DNA from 3 places in the Priestia sp. YIM B13489 genome. Region 2 is predicted to be linked to each of the others. Evidence: predicted binding sites of a transcription regulator. Region 2 holds the regulator's gene; each other region holds the start of a gene.
The links. The regulator Rex, encoded in region 2, represses fermentation and respiration genes when NADH is low (regulators of the CRP and FNR family bind a similar motif). The targets are predictions, from matches to a motif close to TTGTGAAATATTTCACAA.
Positions count from the first base shown of each region.

Region 1: ACFX4W_RS03340 (L-lactate dehydrogenase) is a predicted target of Rex. The motif match lies at 4,436-4,453, and genes of this name have one in related genera.
Region 3: ACFX4W_RS26620 (DUF1641 domain-containing protein) is a predicted target of Rex. The motif match lies at 4,566-4,583, and genes of this name have one in related genera.

Region 1 covers NZ_JBHZOQ010000036.1:288,316-295,457, forward strand. The annotation lists gene ACFX4W_RS03325 (IseA DL-endopeptidase inhibitor family protein) at 1-310, opposite strand, end outside; gene ACFX4W_RS03330 (zinc-binding dehydrogenase) at 724-1,716, shown strand; gene ACFX4W_RS03335 (lactate permease LctP family transporter) at 1,812-3,392, opposite strand; gene ACFX4W_RS03340 (L-lactate dehydrogenase) at 3,455-4,411, opposite strand; gene ACFX4W_RS03345 (cation diffusion facilitator family transporter) at 4,744-5,619, shown strand; gene ACFX4W_RS03350 (methyl-accepting chemotaxis protein) at 5,760-7,142, shown strand, end outside.
Region 2 covers NZ_JBHZOQ010000053.1:3,075,826-3,082,967, reverse strand. The annotation lists gene tsaD (tRNA (adenosine(37)-N6)-threonylcarbamoyltransferase complex transferase subunit TsaD) at 1-313, shown strand, start outside; gene ACFX4W_RS21565 (ABC-F family ATP-binding cassette domain-containing protein) at 568-2,502, opposite strand; gene ACFX4W_RS21560 (redox-sensing transcriptional repressor Rex) at 2,961-3,599, shown strand; gene tatA (twin-arginine translocase TatA/TatE family subunit) at 3,653-3,838, shown strand; gene tatC (twin-arginine translocase subunit TatC) at 3,854-4,609, shown strand; gene ACFX4W_RS21545 (YdiK family protein) at 4,635-4,862, opposite strand; gene ACFX4W_RS21540 (CPBP family intramembrane glutamic endopeptidase) at 4,859-5,587, opposite strand; gene groES (co-chaperone GroES) at 5,887-6,171, shown strand; gene groL (chaperonin GroEL) at 6,239-7,142, shown strand, end outside.
Region 3 covers NZ_JBHZOQ010000053.1:4,012,293-4,019,434, forward strand. The annotation lists gene brnQ (branched-chain amino acid transport system II carrier protein) at 1-429, shown strand, start outside; gene ACFX4W_RS26595 (hypothetical protein) at 469-846, opposite strand; gene ACFX4W_RS26600 (hypothetical protein) at 861-2,018, opposite strand; gene ACFX4W_RS26605 (IDEAL domain-containing protein) at 2,205-2,402, opposite strand; gene ACFX4W_RS26610 (ammonium transporter) at 2,536-3,819, opposite strand; gene ACFX4W_RS26615 (hypothetical protein) at 3,816-4,232, opposite strand; gene ACFX4W_RS26620 (DUF1641 domain-containing protein) at 4,662-5,114, shown strand; gene ACFX4W_RS26625 (NAD(P)/FAD-dependent oxidoreductase) at 5,148-6,326, shown strand; gene ACFX4W_RS26630 (AEC family transporter) at 6,372-7,142, opposite strand, start outside.

The DNA of each region.
Region 1 (7,142 bases), on a different contig from region 2:
CGTAATTTGTTAATCCTTTTTCTACTGCACTGTTTGTAAATGTCTCAGATAAGTAGCTTGATAGCTCAGCTTTTGTATCAAATTCAGGGCAAAGATACACGTACTCAGTTCCTTTATATTCAAATGTACGTTCTGTACATGGTTTGTTTTTATAACCGTGCAGAGCACTCCAGAAATGATTGCTGGCACTAGCTGCAATTTTGACAGCATTTGCATCCGTTAGTGTTGTAGATGTTGTTTGTGCTGTAACTCCAGTGCTTAGTGTAAAGAAAATAGCGATTGATGATAAAACTAGTCCAATTTTTTTCATTTCTAACTCACTCCTAATTAATTAACCTTATTTATGTAACAATTATGTGTTTTATATTTCTTTTGTTACATTTATATTACAATAAATTTGTAATAAAAGAAAGTGTTTTGTCTTTTTTTCTTAAATTTTTTTAGTTTTTTACTAGTTTCTAAACTAGTTATAGTAAGGGAATTACCAGTTAAAGGTTGATTTATCAACGTTTTCAGGCGTTTCTTTCTACTTTTTAATCTTTTTTTCAAAAAAAGATTGTTTGTAACAAAAATGTAATAAAAGAAGCTTAATACCTTTACGATACAGAAAAATAAAGATAAAACAGTGAAAGATCGATTCTAAAAGTTTGTTTTCCTTTTTTAGGCATATTTCTTTTTGGGTTTTGAGGTTTTTAGTAGAGTAGATTAAAAGGAGGCGAAATGATGAAAGGTATTATACATAGTGAAAAAAGTGGAATAGCAGGCATGAAGTACAGAAATCTTCAGGAGATGCTCCCTGAAAGAGGAGAAGTAAAAGTAAGACTAAAAACAGCAGGTTTAAACCGGAGAGATTTATTCGTTATGAATAATCGAGGCAAAGGAGATAAGCCGTTTATCCCCGGTTCAGACGGTGCAGGCATTATAGAAGAATTGGGAGAAGGCGTAAAAGGTTTAAAAAAAGGAATGGAAGTAATTATTAATCCAAGTCTAGAGTGGGATTGTGTAGAACACGTTCCACTTACACCTAAAATTTTAGGCGGTCCATCACATGGAACATTTGCAGAGTATGTAATCATACAAGCGAATAACGTTGTACAAAAGCCATCTTATCTATCTTGGAAACAGGCGGGAGTTCTTTCATTATCCGCTTTAACTGCTTATAGAGCTCTATTTACAAAAGGCCAATTAAAAAAAGGAGAGCACCTCCTTATTCCCGGTATAGGAAGCGGAGTCGCGACCTATGGATTGTTATTCGCAAAAGCTATCGGAGCTAACGTAACAGTCACTTCTAGAAGTGGTGAAAAAAGAAAGCAAGCTCTAAAGCATGGAGCGAATTATGCATTAGATAGCGGAAGCAACCTAAAAGAAGAAACCAACAATAGAAAAGTAGATATCATACTTGATAGTGTGGGGGCAGCTTTATTTCCTGCTTATTTTGAAATATTAAAGCCAAATGGAAGAATTGTTAATTTTGGTGCAAGTTCTGGAAATGAAGTTGAACTACCTCTAAGAACCATTTTTTATCCTCAATTCAACATACTTGGTACGTCTATGGGAAGTCAGGAAGAATTCGTGGACATGATGGATTTTATAGAGAAACATCAAATTAAACCAATCGTCGATCGATTCTATCCGCTGTCAGAGGCAGTTGCAGCCTGCGAACGATTAGATAAAGGGAAACAATTTGGCAACATAGGTTTACTTATTTCGGAATAAAAAAACCCCCAGCGCTAACTGGGGACTTTTTTATATAATCAAACGTTTGTTTAAATGAAAGAAACACGGTAATAACAGCTTTTTAGCGCTTTTTATCATAACCACCAAGCCAATAAAAAAGTAACCAACCCTCCTAGTATCAAAAATCCCATGCTGTATTTGAGCGTGTATTTAAACAGTTCACCTTCTTTTCCAGCCAGTCCCACTGCTCCGGCAGCGACGGCAATTGATTGAGGAGAAAGCATTTTAGCCATCACGCCGCCGGCAGTATTGGCCGCTACGAGAATAACTGGCAAGACATTAATTTGCTGAGCTGTAGTTAGCTGCAAGTTGCCGAACAGCGCATTATTTGATACGACAGACCCCGTTAGAAATACGCCGATCCAGCCAAGAAATGGAGATAAAAATGGAAAATAAGCGGCTGATGTAGCGAGCGCCAATCCAAGTGTAGAAGACTGTCCTGAATAATTTGAAATAAAAGCAAAAGCAATGACCATCATAATAGTAATAATAGGTCTTGATAATTCTTTTACGGTTTCTAAAAGAGTGGTCCATGCCACTTTTGGCGATACGTTAAGCAAGAAAACTGAAAGGATACAAGCAATAAGAATCGCTGTACCTGTTGCTGCAAATACGTCTATTTTTAAGATAGCAGCGTAAGGCGTAGGATCTTTTACTAAAGGCGCTGCTTTAATTACGTGATTGTGTAAAAATGGGACGTTAATAAGCAGGTTCATATGTTCAAGCATTTTTTTGACAAAAGAAATGCTCCAAGCCGTAACGAGTATCGTTAATAGAATAAAAGGAGACCAAGCCTTTAAAATCTGTTTTGGTGACAGGCTGAAGCTTTTAGCTGCTGCCGGGCTTGTTCGTTTAATATAAAAAGCAAGAGCAAGTAAACTCACAATAGAAGATGTGATATTTGGAAGTTCAGGGCCGATGTATGTAACAGTTAAATACTGTGTCAGTGCATAGGAAACGGCTGTGATGCTCGTTGCTTTCCATACGTCTTTTAATCCTTTTATCCCATCCATAATAAAGACAAGTAAAAAAGGGATAAGAAAAGAAATAATCGGAAGCTGCGTGCCAAGAAAATGAGCAATTTCTTTTGGATCTATGCCAGATACTTGTCCTGCGACAATAACAGGAATCCCCATGGCGCCAAACGCTCCTGAAGCTGTATTAGCAATTAAACATAGCGCCGCTGCTTTTAACGGTTTGAACCCAAGTCCAACTAAAAGCGCTGCTGTAATGGCAATTGGAGCTCCAAATCCCGCTGCCCCTTCTAAAAAAGCATTAAAGGAAAAAGCAACAAGCAGCATTTGTAAGCGGGGGTCATCCGTTATTGAAATAATAGATTGTCTGATGGTAGTAAACTGTCCGCTTTTGACAGTTAGCTTGTATAAGAACACCGCTCCGATAATAATATAGCTGATGGGCCAAAGTGCATACAGAAACCCATAGCCTGTGGCTCCTAAGATCATTGAGGCAGGCATATCATAAAAATAAATAGCAATAATCATAGAAAGAAGCACCGTAATACCAGCAGCAATATGTCCTTTTAATTTCAAAAGAGTTAAAGCAATAAAGAAAAAGATAATGGGGATGAGTGCAATTAGTGCAGAAAGCCAAATATTATCTAACGGATTATATACCTGAGTCCACGTCATATTCATACACCTCTACTACATATTTAAAACAAGGGAGCGGGGGAGTCCCCCGCAAAAATCTTTAGATGTTACACAAAAGCTCTGTCGCGAGTTTGCTTAAGTATGCTAGCAGAGTGCTCGAGCTGCTGCTGTTCGTGAGGGGTTAAATTCAATTCAATAATTTGACGCACGCCGTTTTTATTAATGATAGCTGGTACGCCGATATACACATCAGAAATACCATATTGTCCTTCTAATAAAGCAGATACTGTTAAAATAGAATTTTCATCATCTAAAATAGCCTTGGTAATGCGTACAAGCCCCATTGCAATTCCGTAATAAGTCGCTCCTTTTCGATTAATAATATGGTAAGCCGCATCGCGGGTTTGTTCGAATAGATGCTGCATATCCGGTTCTTTTTCAATAGCGGCAGTATTGATAAAATGTTCGAGCTTCACACCGCCAATTTGCGCGTGGCTCCAAACAGGAAATTCCGTATCTCCATGTTCCCCCATAATATAAGCGTGGACGTTGCGAGAATCTACTTCGAAATAGTCGCTTAACAAGTAGCGGAAGCGAGCTGTGTCAAGAATCGTTCCTGAACCAATTACCCGTTCGTTTGGTAATCCTGATACTTTTTGTGTAACATGTGCGAGAATATCAACTGGATTTGTTGCCACTAAAATGATGCCGTCAAATCCGCTGTTCATAATATCTTTTACAATGCATTCAAAAATTTTAACGTTTTTTTCAACTAGATCTAAGCGTGTTTCCCCTGGAGCTTGATTAGCGCCCGCTGTAATAACTACTAAATCAGCGTCAGCACAGTCTTTATAATCTCCAGCCCAGATTTTCATCGGTGTGGCAAATGGCATTCCATGATTGATATCACGTGCTTCACCTTCTGCTTTTTCTTTGTTCATATCGATTAACACTAATTCATTGGCAATACCTTGATTCACCATTGAAAAAGCGTAGCTTGAGCCAACAAAACCAGTTCCGATAACAGCAACTTTTCGTGTTTTTGGTGTGAATTGTGTTTTCATTTGTATCATCCTTTGAATTTTATTTTGTGATGTTTTTCACAATGTTAGTGTAACAAGAATAAATTGCTTCAGCTGTGATAAAAATCACACCCTTTAAAAAATAGTAAACAATTTTACAGGGCGATTTTAAAAAATGTCCTTCTACATGAAGTGCCACATTTAGAAAGATCTTAAACGTTTAAAGTGTTGAGTAAAGGCAACTTGTTTTGCAGAAAGCTAAAGAGTTTAACATTCTCTATTTGTATGTTAGCAGCCAATAATGTTTCTATAGACCCACACGAAATCCATTTGTTACACTAAGTTTGCTTATTTTGAATAAAGGAGTGGAAGGGATGGAGAACTACTATGAGCAAGCCCAAAAAGGCGCTTGGGTTAGTATCTTATCATATATCTTTTTATCAACATGTAAACTTATCATTGCGGGTGTCACCGCTTCCTCTGCATTAAAAGCCGACGGTCTTAATAATGTTACAGATATTATTGCATCGATTGCCGTCTTGGTCGGCTTAAAAATCTCTAAAAAACCTCGTGATAATGATCATCCCTATGGACATTCCAGAGCGGAACATATTTCTTCACTTATTGCTTCTTTTATCATGATGGTCATCGGACTAGAAGTATTGGTTGATGCGGGTCAGTCATTATTTATGGACAAATCTGAAGCTCCTAATTTACTGGCTGCTTGGGTAGGTCTTGGAGCGGCTGCTATTATGGGTGGTGTTTACCGATATAATATTAAGCTTGCTAAAAAACTTGATAGCCAGTCTTTATATGCGGTTGCTAAAGATAATTTGTCTGATGCACTTGTGAGTATAGGGGCTGTTGTGGGAATTTTCGGCTCACAATTCGGCTTGCCATGGCTGGATGTGGTAGCTGCTTTTGCTGTGGGAATTATTATTTGTAAAACAGCCATTGAGATTTTTAAAGAAGCGGCTCATTCCTTAACGGACGGATTTGATGAAGAAAAGTTAGGGCACTACAAAGAAAGCATCGAGCTTGTAGAAGGTGTAAAAGAAGTAGAAGATGTGAAAGCGCGCAAGCTTGGTAATCAAGTTGTGATTGATGTAACTGTTAAAGTAGATCCCCATTTAAATGTTATCAAAAGCCATGAAATTGCCGATCAAATTGAACATATGATGAACGATGAGCATCAAATTAAAGATACGCTTGTTCATATTGAACCTGATGCATACGAAAAGCAAAAATAAGACCAGCACGTTCTTTCGTTATGAAAGGATGCGCTGGTTTTATTTTGCGGGAATTTGAAATAAATCACAAAAACTTCTTCAAAAATGAAAATGAAAAGCCGTTATTAGTAATATAAAGATTTTTGTAGAAGGGTGAGGGAATGAAGAGGTTAAGTGCAAAGCTCGTAGTATTTTTTAGTATTTTTATAGCTATTTTATTATTAGTTGTTTCAGGGGCTGTTTATCAATTTACCAAAACGCAAATAGAAAAAGATGTAGAAGTTCAGTCTCAAAGTCAAGTGAAAGAGTTAAAAGAAACCATTCATACATACTTAGACATGTATAGTCGTTCTTTGCTGACGTATAGTGAAAACGATGTAATTGTTAATTTTGTTAAGCAGGAAGGAGATCAAACAAACCAAGAGAAAAATCCGTATTTTACATGGAACACAGTTCAAAAAGAGTTTACGCAGTTTAAAGAAAAGTATCCAAACCTAGCACTTGAATACATAGGCACTCAAAATAAAGGAATGTATTCTGTTCCCAAACGAGAGTTTGGTTCAAACTATGATCCGACTTCAAGGGTATGGTACAAACAAGCAGTAGAATCACCTAATGATGTTGTTTATACGGATCCATATGAAGATGCAGCAACAAAAAAGACGGTCGTGACAATTGCAAAGGCTATTTTAGATCCAGATACTAAAAATGTACTGGGCGTTATAGCTACTGATTTAGACTTAGATGCATTAAAAAACATTGTAGGTAAAGCAGAAGTAAATCACGGTGGGTATGCATTTTTATTTGATCAAAATGGCACAGCGCTCGTTCATCCAACAGAAGCTGGGAAAAATTTGATGAATCAGCCATTTATGAAAAAAATGTACGAAGCAGACCGGAATAGAGATTTCATGAAGTATACCTTTCAAGGTGAAGAGAGAGTCATGGCATATGATACTCTCGAAGGGACGAATTGGAAGATAGGAAATGCCTTTATTTATAATGAAATGCTCTCAAGCGCTCATCATTTACTGACTGTTATTGTCTGGATTGCGTTAATTGGAATCTTATTATCAGTGGTGTTAACCATCTTTTTCTCAAGAATTATTACTAATCCAATTCGCCGCTTGAAAAATGAAGTAGCCAAAGTAACAGCTGGCGATTTAACGGTTCAGGTGAAGACGAAGTCAAAAGATGAAATTGGTGAGCTTACTCATTTATTTAATGATATGGTAGTCAAAATGAAAACATTGATTGGCACGGTTCAGACGTCTGTTGAGACAGTAAAAACGTCTGTTGAAGACTTGAGTGCCGTATCTGAAGAAGCAACTGCATCCAGTGAGGAAATCGGCCGGGCTATCCATGAGATTGCCAGCGGTGCCACGCAGCAAGCTTCTGACGCTGACTCTACTAATCATAAAACGATGAGTTTATCTTCGCAAATTGAAGAAGTCATTGAACAAAATGCACAGATTAATAAAATGACGATTGAAGCTGTAAGCATCAATGAAAAAGGTTTAAAACAGATGCAGCTCCTTCGCAAC
Region 2 (7,142 bases):
TCCACAAACACTTGCTGCTAGCTTTCAAGCGAGTGTTATTGATGTGTTAGTAACTAAAACGGTTAAAGCTGCAAAGGAATATAAGGTTAAGCAAGTGTTAGTAGCAGGAGGAGTTGCTGCTAATAAAGGACTTAGAGCAGCGCTAGAAGAAGCATTTGCACCATTATCAAACATTGAGCTTATTATCCCGCCGCTATCTCTATGCACGGATAATGCCGCAATGATTGGAGCAGCGGCAAGTGTACGATTTGCTCAAGGAAAACGCTCAGATATGTCATTAAACGCAAACCCCGGTTTAGACTTGGAAGAGTAAGAGACGAATGAGATTTATTTCTCATTCGTCTTTTTTGTGGATAAAAATGATTTATCAACAATATTCAATAAATTTAGAATTGACTGTGGATAATTATGTGGAAAAGTCCGTGCACTCAGTACACGGACATGTTATCAACAAGTTTTAATTATGAAAATCAGACAGATATCCACTATTTATTCACAGAGTGGATAAAGCTTGTCCTAAAGCGCACGAACAAGTAAATAGGGTGAATAAATACGAAAAAATATAGGCTATTCTTCTAGAAGCAGCTGTAATTCTTCCCACTCTTCCATTAATGTGGATAACTGTGAAGAAATTTTTTCATTTTCACCGTTTAATCTTGATACTTCTTCGTGGTTTTGATAAATTTCAGGATTACAAAGAAGTTCTTCATTCTCCGCTTGTGCGGCTTCTAATTTGTTTACTTCAGTTTCAATTTCTTCAATTCGGCGCGTTCGCTGCCTCATCAATTTCTTTTGTTCTTTATCTTGTTTATAAGACTGTTTATCTACTTTTACCGTACGTTCTTCGTTGGCTTTTATATTTTCTAATTCTTTGATTTCCTCTATTTCTGCTTTCTTTTCTACATAATAGTCATAATCTCCAAGAAATTCTTCTACTCCTTCAGGAGATAGCTCTGCTATTTTGTTTGCAATACGATTAATAAAATAACGGTCATGTGAAACAAATAATAGAGTCCCTGGGTAATCAATTAACGCATTCTCGAGTACTTGTTTGCTATCTAAATCAAGATGGTTAGTAGGTTCATCCAAAATTAAGAAATTAGCTTTTTGAAGCATAAGCTTCGCAAGAGCCAAACGTGCTTTTTCACCACCGCTAAGCGTCGAAACGATTTTCAGTACATCATCACCTGAAAACAGAAAATTTCCAAGCGCTGTACGAATTTCTTTTTCAGGTTTGGATGGGTAGTCATCCCAAAGCTCATTTAAAACAGTTTTATTAGATATTAAATTAGCTTGCTCTTGGTCGTAATAACCAACCATTACGTTTGAGCCAAAAGAAATGGTTCCAGTCTTGAAGCTTAGTTTATCCACAATACCTTTTAATAACGTAGATTTCCCAACTCCATTAGGGCCAACCAACGCAAGGCTTTCACCTTTTTTAATCCGAAGGTTTGCGTCTTGGACGACATATTTGTTTTCATCATATCCGATGGACACGTTTTCGAGATTTAAGACTTCATTTCCGCTTTGACGCTCAATTTCAAACGAAAAACTAGCTGATTTTTCGCCTTCGTTAGGTCGATTTATTAACTCCATTCGATCGAGCTGCTTACGTCTGCTTTGCGCACGTTTTGTAGTCGATGCGCGGGCGATGTTTCGCTGAATAAAATCATTCAGTTTTGCGACTTCATCTTGCTGCTTTTCGTACTGACGCAACTCTTTTTCATATCGCTCTGCTTTTTGTACAAGGTATTTAGAGTAGTTGCCCGTGTACTTGACCGTTGTTTTTTGTGTGACTTCATACACTTGATTTACGACCTTATCAAGGAAGTAACGATCGTGTGAAACAATTAAAATAGCTCCTTCATACCCTTGCAGAAACTGTTCCAGCCATGCTAAAGTTTCAATATCTAAGTGGTTGGTAGGCTCATCCAGAATAAGCAAGTCTGGCTTTGTTAAAAGCAGTTTTGCAAGAGCCAAGCGCGTTTTTTGTCCACCGCTCAAGGAGGAAATAGGGGTGCTATAGTCAAAGTTTGAGAAACGGAAACCGTGAAGAATAGATCGTGTATCCGCTTCATATTGATAGCCGCCTAAATCTTTGAACGTTACTTGAAGCTGATCGTACTCTTTGGTTAGTTTTTCGTATTGAACTGAATCATTAAAAATGTCTGGATCGCCCATCTTCGTTTCAAGCGTACGTAATTCTTTTTCCATCTTCTTTAACGGAGCAAAGACTGTCATCATTTCTTCCCATATGGAGAGTGTTGACTCAAGAACTGTATCTTGTCCCATATAATCAATGGAAACACCTTTAGGTTTAATAATTTCTCCGCTGTCATAAGAAAGCTGCTCAGCAATAATTTTTAATAAAGTTGATTTACCAGCACCGTTTCGTCCCACTAGGGCAATGCGGTCTTTTGATTGTACTTCTAACTTTATATTCGATAAAATGGGTTCTGCCCCATAGTATTTTGTAATACCGTTCAATTGTAGAATAATCATTTTTTCACCTCTAGTAGTATATCCATAGTGTATTTTAACATATTTTCAACTACAAGTTCTTCCTACAAGCGTTTGTAATTTGTAGAGGGACAAGAACAAATGATGAAGCGAATGTTTTGATTCATGAAATAAAATGATTTTACCTGCACATTTTATACAGGATACTATGTTAAAATAAGAGATAAGTGCATCTCTGAACTTATATATGATGGATGTAGAAAATCCGTCATGACTAACAAACGGATCCTTTGAAGGGCTAATTGCTTCGTTCTAGCTACCGACTTTAAGTATTCCTGGATAGACAAAAGGCGTCGGGGTGTGAAGCGGAGTATATATAAAACAAGAGAAAAGAGAGAGAATTGGAAGCGCTACCTCAAGGCGGTTGAGGCTTTGTGAAAGGTAATGCAATATGACTTGAAAATGTTAGTAATGACATACATGAACTGAGGGGGTACAACGTGAACACTGAACAATTAAAAATACCACAAGCAACGGCTAAACGATTGCCGCTTTATTATCGTTTTTTAAAAAACTTGCATGCTTCTGGTAAACAGCGTGTTTCGTCAGCGGAGTTAAGTGAGGCAGTGAAAGTTGATTCTGCTACTATTCGCCGGGATTTTTCTTACTTTGGAGCATTAGGGAAAAAGGGATACGGCTACAATGTGAATTATTTACTTACATTTTTCCGTAAAACGTTAGACCAAGATGAAGTAACGAAAGTAGCACTGATTGGCGTAGGGAATCTGGGAACGGCCTTTTTAAATTATAATTTTATTAAAAATAATAACACCAAAATTGAGTGCGCTTTTGATGTGATAGAAGATAAAGTCGGTACAAAAGTAGGCGACGTGCCGGTTTATCACCTTGACCAATTGGAAGATTATATGAGTGATGATATCTCAGTGGCGATTTTAACCGTTCCTGCCACTGTGGCTCAGCAAATTACCGATCGTTTAGTGAATTGCGGAATTAAAGGGATTCTAAACTTCACTCCTGCACGCTTAAACGTACCGGATGAGATTCGACTGCATCATATTGATCTGGCTGTAGAATTACAGTCGCTTGTCTACTTTTTGAAAAATTATCCTGTTGAATAAGATGGACTGTGTTACGATTTCCTTAAGTCTAAATTAATAAGGAGAGTGGGAATATGGGGATTGGAGCAGGCAGTTGGATTATTATTGCGATTGTAGCACTGCTTATTTTTGGACCGAAACGGTTACCGGAGCTAGGAAGATCAGTCGGGCAAACGCTTAGAGAGTTTAAGCATGCCGCTAGCGGTGCCTCAGAAGATCGTGAAAAAGATAAACAGCGTCAAGTAGATGACAAAGAGTAAAAGGGTGATCATAGTATGACCGAACAAGAAATGTCAATATATGATCATATAGGAGAGCTGCGAAAGCGCATTTTAATTGTTTTATTTTTCTTTGTCATTGCCACAATTGGCGGCTTTTTTATAGCGGATAAGGTTATTGTCTATTTACAGCATGCTGATGAGGCAAAAAATTTAACGATGAATGCATTTAGGCTAACAGATCCAGTTAAGATTTATATGCAGTTTGCTGTTATTATCGGCTGTGTACTTGCAGCTCCTGTTGCACTGTATCAACTTTGGGCATTTATTAGTCCTGGTTTATATGAAAAAGAGCGTAAGGTAACGCTTGGATATATTCCTGTTTCCATTTTTCTCTTTATCGGCGGTGTCTCTTTTTCTTATTTCGTGTTGTTTCCATTTGTCGTCGATTTTATGACGCGCGTTTCTGATGAGCTGAATGTAAACCAAGTGATTGGCATTAATGAATACTTTTCTTTTTTAATGCAGCTCACACTGCCTTTTGGCCTGTTGTTTCAGCTTCCTGTTGTCGTCATGTTTTTGACGCGATTAGGAATTATCACGCCTATGTTTTTATCTCAAATTCGAAAGTATGCCTATTTCGTACTGCTAGTTATTGCCGCACTTATTACACCACCAGAATTGCTCTCGCACATGATGGTGACAGTGCCGCTCTTAATTTTGTATGAAATCAGCATCATTATTTCCCGCATTTCGTATCGCAAAGTGTTAAAGGCAAGGGCAGAGCAAGAAAGAGAAGATGTTAGTATGTAAAAAAACCACTGAAACAGTGGTTTTTTTATTTAGATGAATCATCTTGATTTTTATATTGCTGCTGCAACTTTTTAATTTTATAGTGCAAGATAAAAATGCGCACCGCAAATCTGAAATCGAACGCGGCTACGAGTGCAAATAAGATCGTGGGGAAATTCCACACGGTTTCCTGAGCATTTTGAATAGCCAGGTAGGTGAATAAAACCCCCATAATAATATAAATAAACCCTCGTGTTAAAGGGATATTCTTCATAAAAACATGCCTCCAAAAATAAACTGCATTTGTTCTGCTTGCTTTTGCATTTCTATAATTTTATCTGCAAAAATAGTTTGAGATAAAATAACGACTGTATTCATCAACACGTGAGCAATAATGGGTACAATAATTAGTTTTGTTCTTGCATAAAGGAATGCAAATACAAATCCCATGGCTGTATACACGAGCAAATGTTTAAAATCCCAGTGTACGGCAGCAAAAATAAGGGAACTAATAAATGCAGAGACAAAGAAATTATATCGTTTGTGAAGAGAGCCGAAAATAATCTTTCGAAAAATAATCTCTTCTAGAATTGGTCCAATAACAGACGTAACGACAATTAGGAACGGCGTTGCTTTAACAAGATTAACAATATTTTGTGTGTTTTCAGATACTTGGGTAATGCCAAGAGCGTGCTCAATCATACCTGCTACAGCTTGACCAGCCATAGCCAGGAACACCCCAAGGACTGACCAGACCACAGTTACCGTTGTTCCCGCATGTTCTATACGCATGGACATGTCACGGCGCAGCAGCAGTAAGACAATAAGTAAACCAAGGATAAAGCTAATGATGGTCCAATAAGTCAAAAGCATGACATTCGCTGTTCGAACTGGATATTGATCAAACATTCCTGTTAATTTTAACAGCGGTATACCAACAACTCCTGAAAACTGCATAAGGATGTAGGTGAGGATAACATACCAATAACGTTTTTCCAATCTTCTATACTCCTTTAAAAGGTTTTTATGTATATATGTCGAAGAAGTACTGTAAAGTTAGTAATTTCTTCTTGCTCGTATTGTAACATACATATTATTGAACAGAGAAAAGAATGCTTTATTTCTCAAAATCGTCGAAATCTAAAACTATTATATGTAGTTTTCGTAAATTTTAAATTTTTTTTGTTTAATACTTGCAAAAAAAACCCACTTTGTTTTAATATAATAATTGTGTTAGCACTCGTTGAGGTTGAGTGCTAATAAAAATGCAAACATATTATTTGAGGAGGTTGTTTCACTTGTTAAAGCCATTAGGTGATCGCGTAGTGATTGAACTTGTAAAATCTGAGGAAAAAACAGCAAGCGGTATCGTGTTACCGGACAGTGCAAAAGAAAAGCCACAAGAGGGTAAAATTGTTGCTGTTGGTACAGGCCGAGTATTAGAAAGCGGTGAGCGTGTAGCTTTAGAAGTAGCTGCGGGCGATCGTATCATCTTCTCAAAATATGCGGGTACTGAAGTGAAATACGAAGGTACTGAATACTTAATTTTACGCGAAAGCGATATTTTAGCTGTAATCGGCTAATGTTAACCACAAACTTATCATACGTAAAAAATAGATTATTAAGAACATCTTGAGGAGGTCAAAGAACATGGCAAAAGACATTAAATTTAGCGAAGAAGCACGTCGCGCAATGCTACGTGGTGTAGATACATTAGCAAATGCTGTAAAAGTAACGCTTGGACCAAAAGGTCGTAACGTTGTATTAGAAAAGAAATTCGGTTCACCGCTTATTACAAATGACGGTGTAACAATTGCAAAAGAAATCGAATTAGAAGACGCATTTGAAAATATGGGTGCTAAATTAGTAGCCGAAGTTGCTAGCAAAACAAACGACGTTGCTGGTGACGGTACAACTACTGCAACAGTTTTAGCGCAAGCAATGATCAGAGAAGGTCTTAAAAACGTAACGGCTGGTGCTAACCCAATGGGTATCCGTAAAGGTATGGAAAAAGCAGTAGCTGTAGCGGTTGAAGAACTAAAAGCAATCTCTAAACCAATTCAAGGTAAAGATTCAATTGCTCAAGTAGCGGCTATCTCAGCAGCTGACGAAGAAGTAGGTCAATTAATTGCTGAAGCAATGGAGCGCGTTGGTAACGACGGCGTTATCACACTTGAAGAATCAAAAGGTTTCACAACTGAATTAGAAGTGGTAGAAGGTATGCAGTTTGACCGTGGGTATGCATCTCCTTACATGGTAACTGATTCAGATAAAATGGAAGCTGTATTAGATGATCCATACATCTTAATCACAGACAAAAAAATCGGTAACATTCAAGAAATCTTACCGGTATTAGAGCAAGTTGTTCAACAAGGCAAGCCTCTATTAATCATCGCTGAAGACGTAGAAGGCGAAGCTTTAGCAACATTAGTTGTGAACAAACTTCGTGGTACATTCACAGCTGTAGCTGTTAAAGCTCCTGGTTTCGGTGATCGTCGTAAAGCAATGCTACAAGACGTTGCGATCTTAACAGGCGGAGAAGTAATCACTGAAG
Region 3 (7,142 bases), 940 kb from region 2:
CATAAGCTGTTTCCAAGGGTTTCTTATAAGTTGATTGCTGTCATTTTATCAGCATTCAGCGCCGTTGTAGCAAACTTTGGTTTAACGGAATTAATCGCTATTTCGGTTCCCGTCTTAACAGCTATTTATCCGTTAGCTATTGTGTTAATTGCTTTAACATTCTTACATCCTTTATTTAAAGGACGTTCTGAAGTTTACCAAGTAAGCCTTCTGTTCACGTTTATCGTTAGTTTATTTGATGGCTTAAATGCTGCTGGATTCAAAATTGCGGCAGTAAACGATCTGTTTACATCCATTCTACCTATGTATGGAGTGGGTCTCGGCTGGGTAGTTCCTGCTATCGTAGGAGGATTAATCGGTCTTGGCATTACCTTCCTTCGTACAAATGATAATACGAACAGAAACACTTCAAGAAAATTGATTAAATAAAAAGAGGATGCGAGTGCATCCTCTTTTTATTATGGGGTCTTATGAATAAGGAGTTTTTTTCTCCATTAACTTTACTTCTTCTTTTAACACATGTTTTTCGTATAGATATTTATCCGTTCGTTGAAAATGATATTTATCAGCTTTTTCTTTTTCAGATGTGGTCAAAAGCACTCGACGATCAGAAGCATCTGACACACCAAACGTTTCATTTTGATAAGTAGCATACGGAGCTACAAAAAACACTTCTTCAACAGCATCACGAGGAACTTCTTTTGTGAAAGTAGTGTCATTGTATGGAATGAATCCATTTGCTACATCGCCTTTATCATAGCTAATCAGCTTTACACACCCGTTTTCCGTTTCATAACATTCGTAATCTCGTTCATTATATGCTGCATACAAACCTTTTCGAATCACAAAAAACCAGTCCTTTACATTGGATTAGCAACCGCTGGCACAAATCGTTTTTCTTCTGCCACATAGGTAGCTAAAAGTACTTCTTCCCCATTTACCACTTGGTATAGTTCCGCTCCGTTTGCTGGTGGATAATAGTTATCAAATTTGAACTCTGGAACGGTTTCCCCGTTTCGAGATCCTGTAAACCCATTAAGCGTACATGGAGGTCCGTCTGTTGTTTTTCCTCCGAACACAGTCCCGTAGGGAATATCAACATGGCTTACCGCTTGCGATTTGAATTTGATTACGCCGTATGTCGATCCTTCTTCAGGAAACGGCCTTTTGCCTGAACCATCGGTGTAATCTAAACGTAAGCTTTCAACAAATTCTTTGTACGAAGTAATATCATGAACATCTTCAGCTTTAGCTACATATCCTCCCACTGCTGTATAAGATCCATCTACATACTTTTCAATATCTTTAGCAGGGATCGTTTTTTGCAGCAGCGTATCTTTTGTAAGGGGTGAAACAGAGTCACGTATAGCCTTCATTACTTCTATTTCATGAGAAGTTAATGTTTTAACATCCTTTAATTTTAGTTCATTAAACTCCTTTTTTGTAAGATTAACGCGCTTCAGCACTTCATTAATTTTTTGATCAAAATCTTCTAAGCTTTCTAAATCTGAAGCTGTATAATGAGCATCAACTGTCCTTACATCTTTATGTACTTTTTTAACTTCATTTAATTCATACTGTTCAACTTCATCAGCCGTTTTAAACGTTTCAACGCTTGAAATGGTTTCGCCATTCGTATCAGCTACAACGTAACCGTCTTCAGCTTTGATCACATATCCGACTTCTCCGTTACCTAACGCAATTAAGTCTGACTGTTGAAAAGCGGCTTTCTCTTTTTCTTTTTGAAATTCCTTATCTGTCATTCCCTTAGTAACGAGAGCTTTAAGTTCTGATGTGTCTTTACTGTCTTTTTGATTTGCTTCTACTTTCTCAGCTGTAACTGATGAAGTTTCTGTATTAGATGGAGAATGAGTGACCGTCCCAATGACAAAAATAAGACCAAATACAATCCCTATGCCATACAAAAATTTGCTTGTTTTATGAGCTCTAAATAAAATTCCTAACACAATGCAAACAATACCCGCAATCAAGCTATCTACTAATAATAGATGTCCCAACCAAACCCCTCCTCTTTAATTCTTGTTTATGTTAAAAAAATCCATAAAAGAAGTCAATACAATTAATGTAAATAAAGTTTTAAATAGGAATATATTCATAATTATTACTAATTAATCCCTTTTAGTAGGTCTCAAAAATAAAACACACCACCTAAAAATAGATGGTGTGTGAAGTATAGTAAGTAATTAAGAAATTTGTTTAAGTTCTGATGAGAGTTTCAAAAACTCTTCTTTATTTTTCATCAATAGCGTGCGGTCGATTTCTTCTTTTAGCTGTGCTTTACGAAATTCTGCAATCGCCTTGTCTAAAATCATCTCAGCGAATAATGCATCAAGCACCTTTCCGTTGGATTTTTGCGGTGAATTAAGTAAATTCTTTTTCATAAGAAATCAACTCCTTGGCTTTTTTATAATATAACACAAATATTCTGACTTTTCAATCATTTAAACCAAGTATTTTAAATCTATTTTTTTCATATAAAAAGGCCGCCCTTTTGTTATAAAGCGCGGCCTTTTATTACGAATCTGCGGCTTTTTCTTTTACTTCCGCATAGTAGTTTTCATATTCAATAAATTCAGGAGCCTGATGAGCTGCCATGATACCGTGGTAGCTGATATCTAAGCCCACTTCTTCTTCTTCTTCCGTAGATCGAAGCGGAACCACCAAGGAAATAACCTTTAACCCTATCCACGTCGTAACAAATCCCCAAGCGCATAGAGCGATTAACCCAAGAAGTTGAACGCCAAGTAACGTCCAGCTCCCTCCGGTAAACACACCGCCGTCTGTAGAAAACAAGCCTACAGCCAACGTACCCCATATTCCCGAAGCAGCGTGTACAGGAAAAGCTCCTACAGGATCGTCGATTTGACGTGCTTCGAGCCAGTTTGTAGCTGCCATCATTAATAAGCCAGATACAGCTCCAATAAAAATAGCAGATGGTGTGTTAACAAAAGCGCACCCGGCCGTAATGCCAACCAGTCCGGCAAGCGATCCATTTATTACAGAAGGTGCATCTGAACGGTTGTAGCGAAATAAAGTATAAAATAAAGTAGCTGCTCCGCCTGCTGCTGCTGATAACATTGTGACAATAGCAATGTGACCAATTCTAACGTCAGTGGCACTTAGCGTACTTCCTGCATTAAACCCGAACCATCCAAACCATAATAAAAAAGCACCCACTGATGCAAGCGGCAAATTGCTTGGAAGAGAAACAGAACTGATTCCATTTTTCGTGAACTTCCCTTTCCTCGGTCCAATCATTATTGCAGCTGCTAAAGCTGAAAAACCGCCAAGAGCATGGATAACTGCCGAACCGGCAAAATCAAGCATCCCTAACTTACTAATCCATCCGCCTCCCCAAATCCAGTGGCCGGCTATAGGATAAATAAATGTAGTCATCAAAATCGCATATAAAAGATATGCGCGGAAATTAATTCGTTCTGCTACCGCTCCAGAAACGATAGAAATGACCGCAATAACAAACGCACATTGAAACAGCCAAAACGTTTCAAGTCCAATTGGAATGTCAAGGTGCGATAAATTACCCGAGAGCGCAAAACCGCTTTTACCAACAACTCCACCTAAATCATCACCGTACATTAATCCAAAACCAATTAAATAGAAACAAAGCGTTCCTATTGTAATATCAGCGAATACTTTCATAATAATATTCACGCTATTTTTATAGCGGACAAAACCTGCCTCTAACAAGGCAAAGCCGCCTTCCATTAACAAAATCATCGCCGCTGTTAACACGACCCACGTTGTATTTATCCCTAAACTTAGTTCATTAACACTCATATCCCAACGCCTCCACTGCTTTTTAATCGTTTTATTTCTTGTACAATAGCAGGCGAAAGCGTAATTTCACTTGTTTCTTCATTTTCCGCTTTTATTAATTCAAGAACTTCATGAAGTTCTCGCATTTGTGCTTTAAGGTGATCAATTTTTTTAAAGCGTTCCTTTACGTATACCATATACTCGACCGCTTGATGCTGACTTAAAGGACGCCCGGTAAAAAATTTACGAAACGGTGATAGTGATTGATACCAAGCTTCTTCAGCACGTTTCTTCTCTTCGTATTTACTAATTTTCGTTTTTATATCTTCTATTTCTTGTGCTTTAGCTTCTTTTAACTTCATTATAAATTCAATTAATTTTAATTGAGGCAATGTAATGATCACATTATGATAAAGTTCATCCACTATAACCATGTTATATCTCCTTACATAAGATGTTATATTCTGATTATATGTAGAACGCTATAGTAAGTCAATGTAATTTTTTGAAAACTCTTTAAATAGTAAATGCGCCCTATCTTTTTACTACTTATAGAATATTAAGTTCGTATGTGTTGAAATATGACGTTATTTGTTTTATCGTAGGAAGAGGAATCATGTTAGTTCCCTATTTTAATTTTATTTACCTAGGCAATTATTGGCTTTATTTCTTATAAACTTTTATTAAACAAAGGGTTACGAGGTTCTTCACTTATTTTTTCAACGAAATGAGTTGATTTTATCTCGTATTAAAATTAAAATAGAATTATGTGCAAGATTTCACAACTTCACAATGTAGTTTGAAAGTCTAGCAGATAACTAGGAACTACATATGCAACAGTATCCAGCAAAGGAGGACTTTTCATGTCTCAATCAACTATTCAAAAATCAGCTGCAGAGGAAAATGCTGCTGTACAAACAGAAGCGGCAGTTAACAAAGGTCAAGCGGATGTGTTAGATCAATTGTTAAAGCCTGAAGTACAAGAAGCTCTTACTGTTCTTGTAGATAATTTACCAAAATTATCTGAAATGGTAACGGTGCTTACAAAAACTTACGACGTTGCGCAATCATTATTAACTGACGACGTATTAAAAGAAGATCTACTTGGTGGAGTAAAAGAATTTATCGAGCCGGTAGAAGGAACAGTAAAAGGTCTTGCAGCTACTGCAATCGAAGCAAACGATCGTGCAGAAGCAAATGCTTCTAATTCAATCGGTTTATTCGGTTTATTACGCATGCTTAAAGATCCACAAGCTCAAAAACTATTCCGCTTTGCACAAGCGTATTTAGACATTACAAACGAAAAACAAAAATAATTTTCATTAAAAAGTGTGGACGGAGGATCGACTATGTCAAAACATATTTTAATTTTAGGCGGCGGTTACGGTGGTTTATTAACTGCAATGACAGCTCGCCAACACCTAAGTGCGGATGAAGCAAAAATTACAGTAGTGAACCGTTTTGCTACTCACCAAATCATTACAGAATTACACCGTCTAGCTGTAGGCGGCGTTTCTGAACAAGCGGTAGCTTTACCACTTGATAAATTACTTAAAAACTACAACGTTGATTTAAAAATTGCAACGGTAAAAGAAATCTCACCAGATCAACGTGAAGTATCTCTTGAAGATGGTACAAAATTAAGCTACGACTACCTTGTTACAGCTTTAGGTAGTGAAACTGCTTACTTCGGTATCCCTGGTTTAGAAGAGCACAGCTTCGTTCTTAAATCAGTAAATGATGCAAACCGTTTACGTGCACACGTAGAAGCTTGTATCGCTGAATACAGCAAAACAAAAAATAAAGCTGACGGTACAATCGTAGTTGGCGGTGGCGGATTAACAGGTATCGAACTTGTTGGTGAATACGCTGACTTAATGCCAAGCCTATGTCTAAAACACGGTGTTGATCCGAAAGAAATTTCTCTATACTGTGTAGAAGCAGCTCCTACAGTTCTTCCAGGCTTCCCTGCTGAATTAGTAGAGCGCGCTCAATCAAGCTTAACAAAACGTGGCGTTACATTTGTTACTGGTACACCTGTAACAAAAATGGATGCTACAACTGTTGAACTTAAAGACGGCAGCAAAATTGAAACAAAAACAATGGTATGGACTGGCGGAGTTCAAGGTAACTCTGTAGTTGCTAACTCAGGTATCGAAGTAAACCGCGGTCGTGCACTTGTAAATGAATTCTTACAATCTACATCTCATAAAGATGTATTCCTTGCTGGTGACTCAGCGGTTGTAATGGGTCCAGAAGGTCGCCCTTACCCACCTACTGCTCAATTAGCTTGGCAAATGGGTGAAGTTGTAGGCGTGAACTTAGCAGTAGCTATTCGCGGCGGAGCAATGGAATCATTCGTTCCTGTCTTCTCTGGTACACTAGGAAGTCTTGGACGCAAAGATGCAATTGGTACAATCGGCGGAAACAAAACGCAATTAAAAGGTTTACCAGCATCACTTATGAAAGAAGCAAGTAACGTTCGTTACTTATCTCATATCAAAGGATTATTTGCATTAGCTTATTAATCCGTCTTAAAACGAAAGAGGAATTTTCCTCTTTCGTTTTTTTATTTACATAAGCCAAGAAATAAGAAGCGGCAGCGTAATCAACGATAAAATAGCACTAATGACAAAAGCAGACGCCGTTTCATTTTCCAAGCTTTCAAACCGCAAAGCAATCATCGCAGCTACAGCAGACCCAGGAAAAGCTACCAGCAAAATAGCTTTTGTCACTTCATCTGAAGATAATCCTATCCATACTGCAATTCCGAGCATAACGATGGGTTGAACCGCTACTTTTAAGACAGCGATCCCAAGCGCACCTTTACTGAAGTTAATTTTTCCAATTCCAATCGTTACTCCTACCGCAAACAAAGCTGCTCCCGATGTGATACTTCCGATTTGATCAAGCATATCCTGTAAAAGTTTAGGTGACTGAAAGCCGCAAAGCGTTAAAATCACTCCAATTAACGGTACACATGCCAAAGGCTCAGATAAACCATGCAAAATGGAATGAACCGTTACTTTGAATAAACTTGTTTTCTCTTCCCCTTCTTTTCGCCCCCGTTGTCCAACGGTTCCTAAAATCGTTGCCAGCGGATCTAAAATCGCGTTTACTACGATGCCTGTTATGGCAATTGGAATCGCTACGGCGCCTGCACCGAACAATCCTCCGAGTACTGGAATGCCCATAAAAGCAAACGTTGGCTGAGCTGAGTTTAGGGCAAACATAGAAGAAGAAGTTAACGTATGCTTCCCTGCATACTTCACGACGAGCAATATAATGAGGTAAAACCCGACGATTCCTAAAATCAGCGTTACTAAAAACGGCCATTCGTCTAT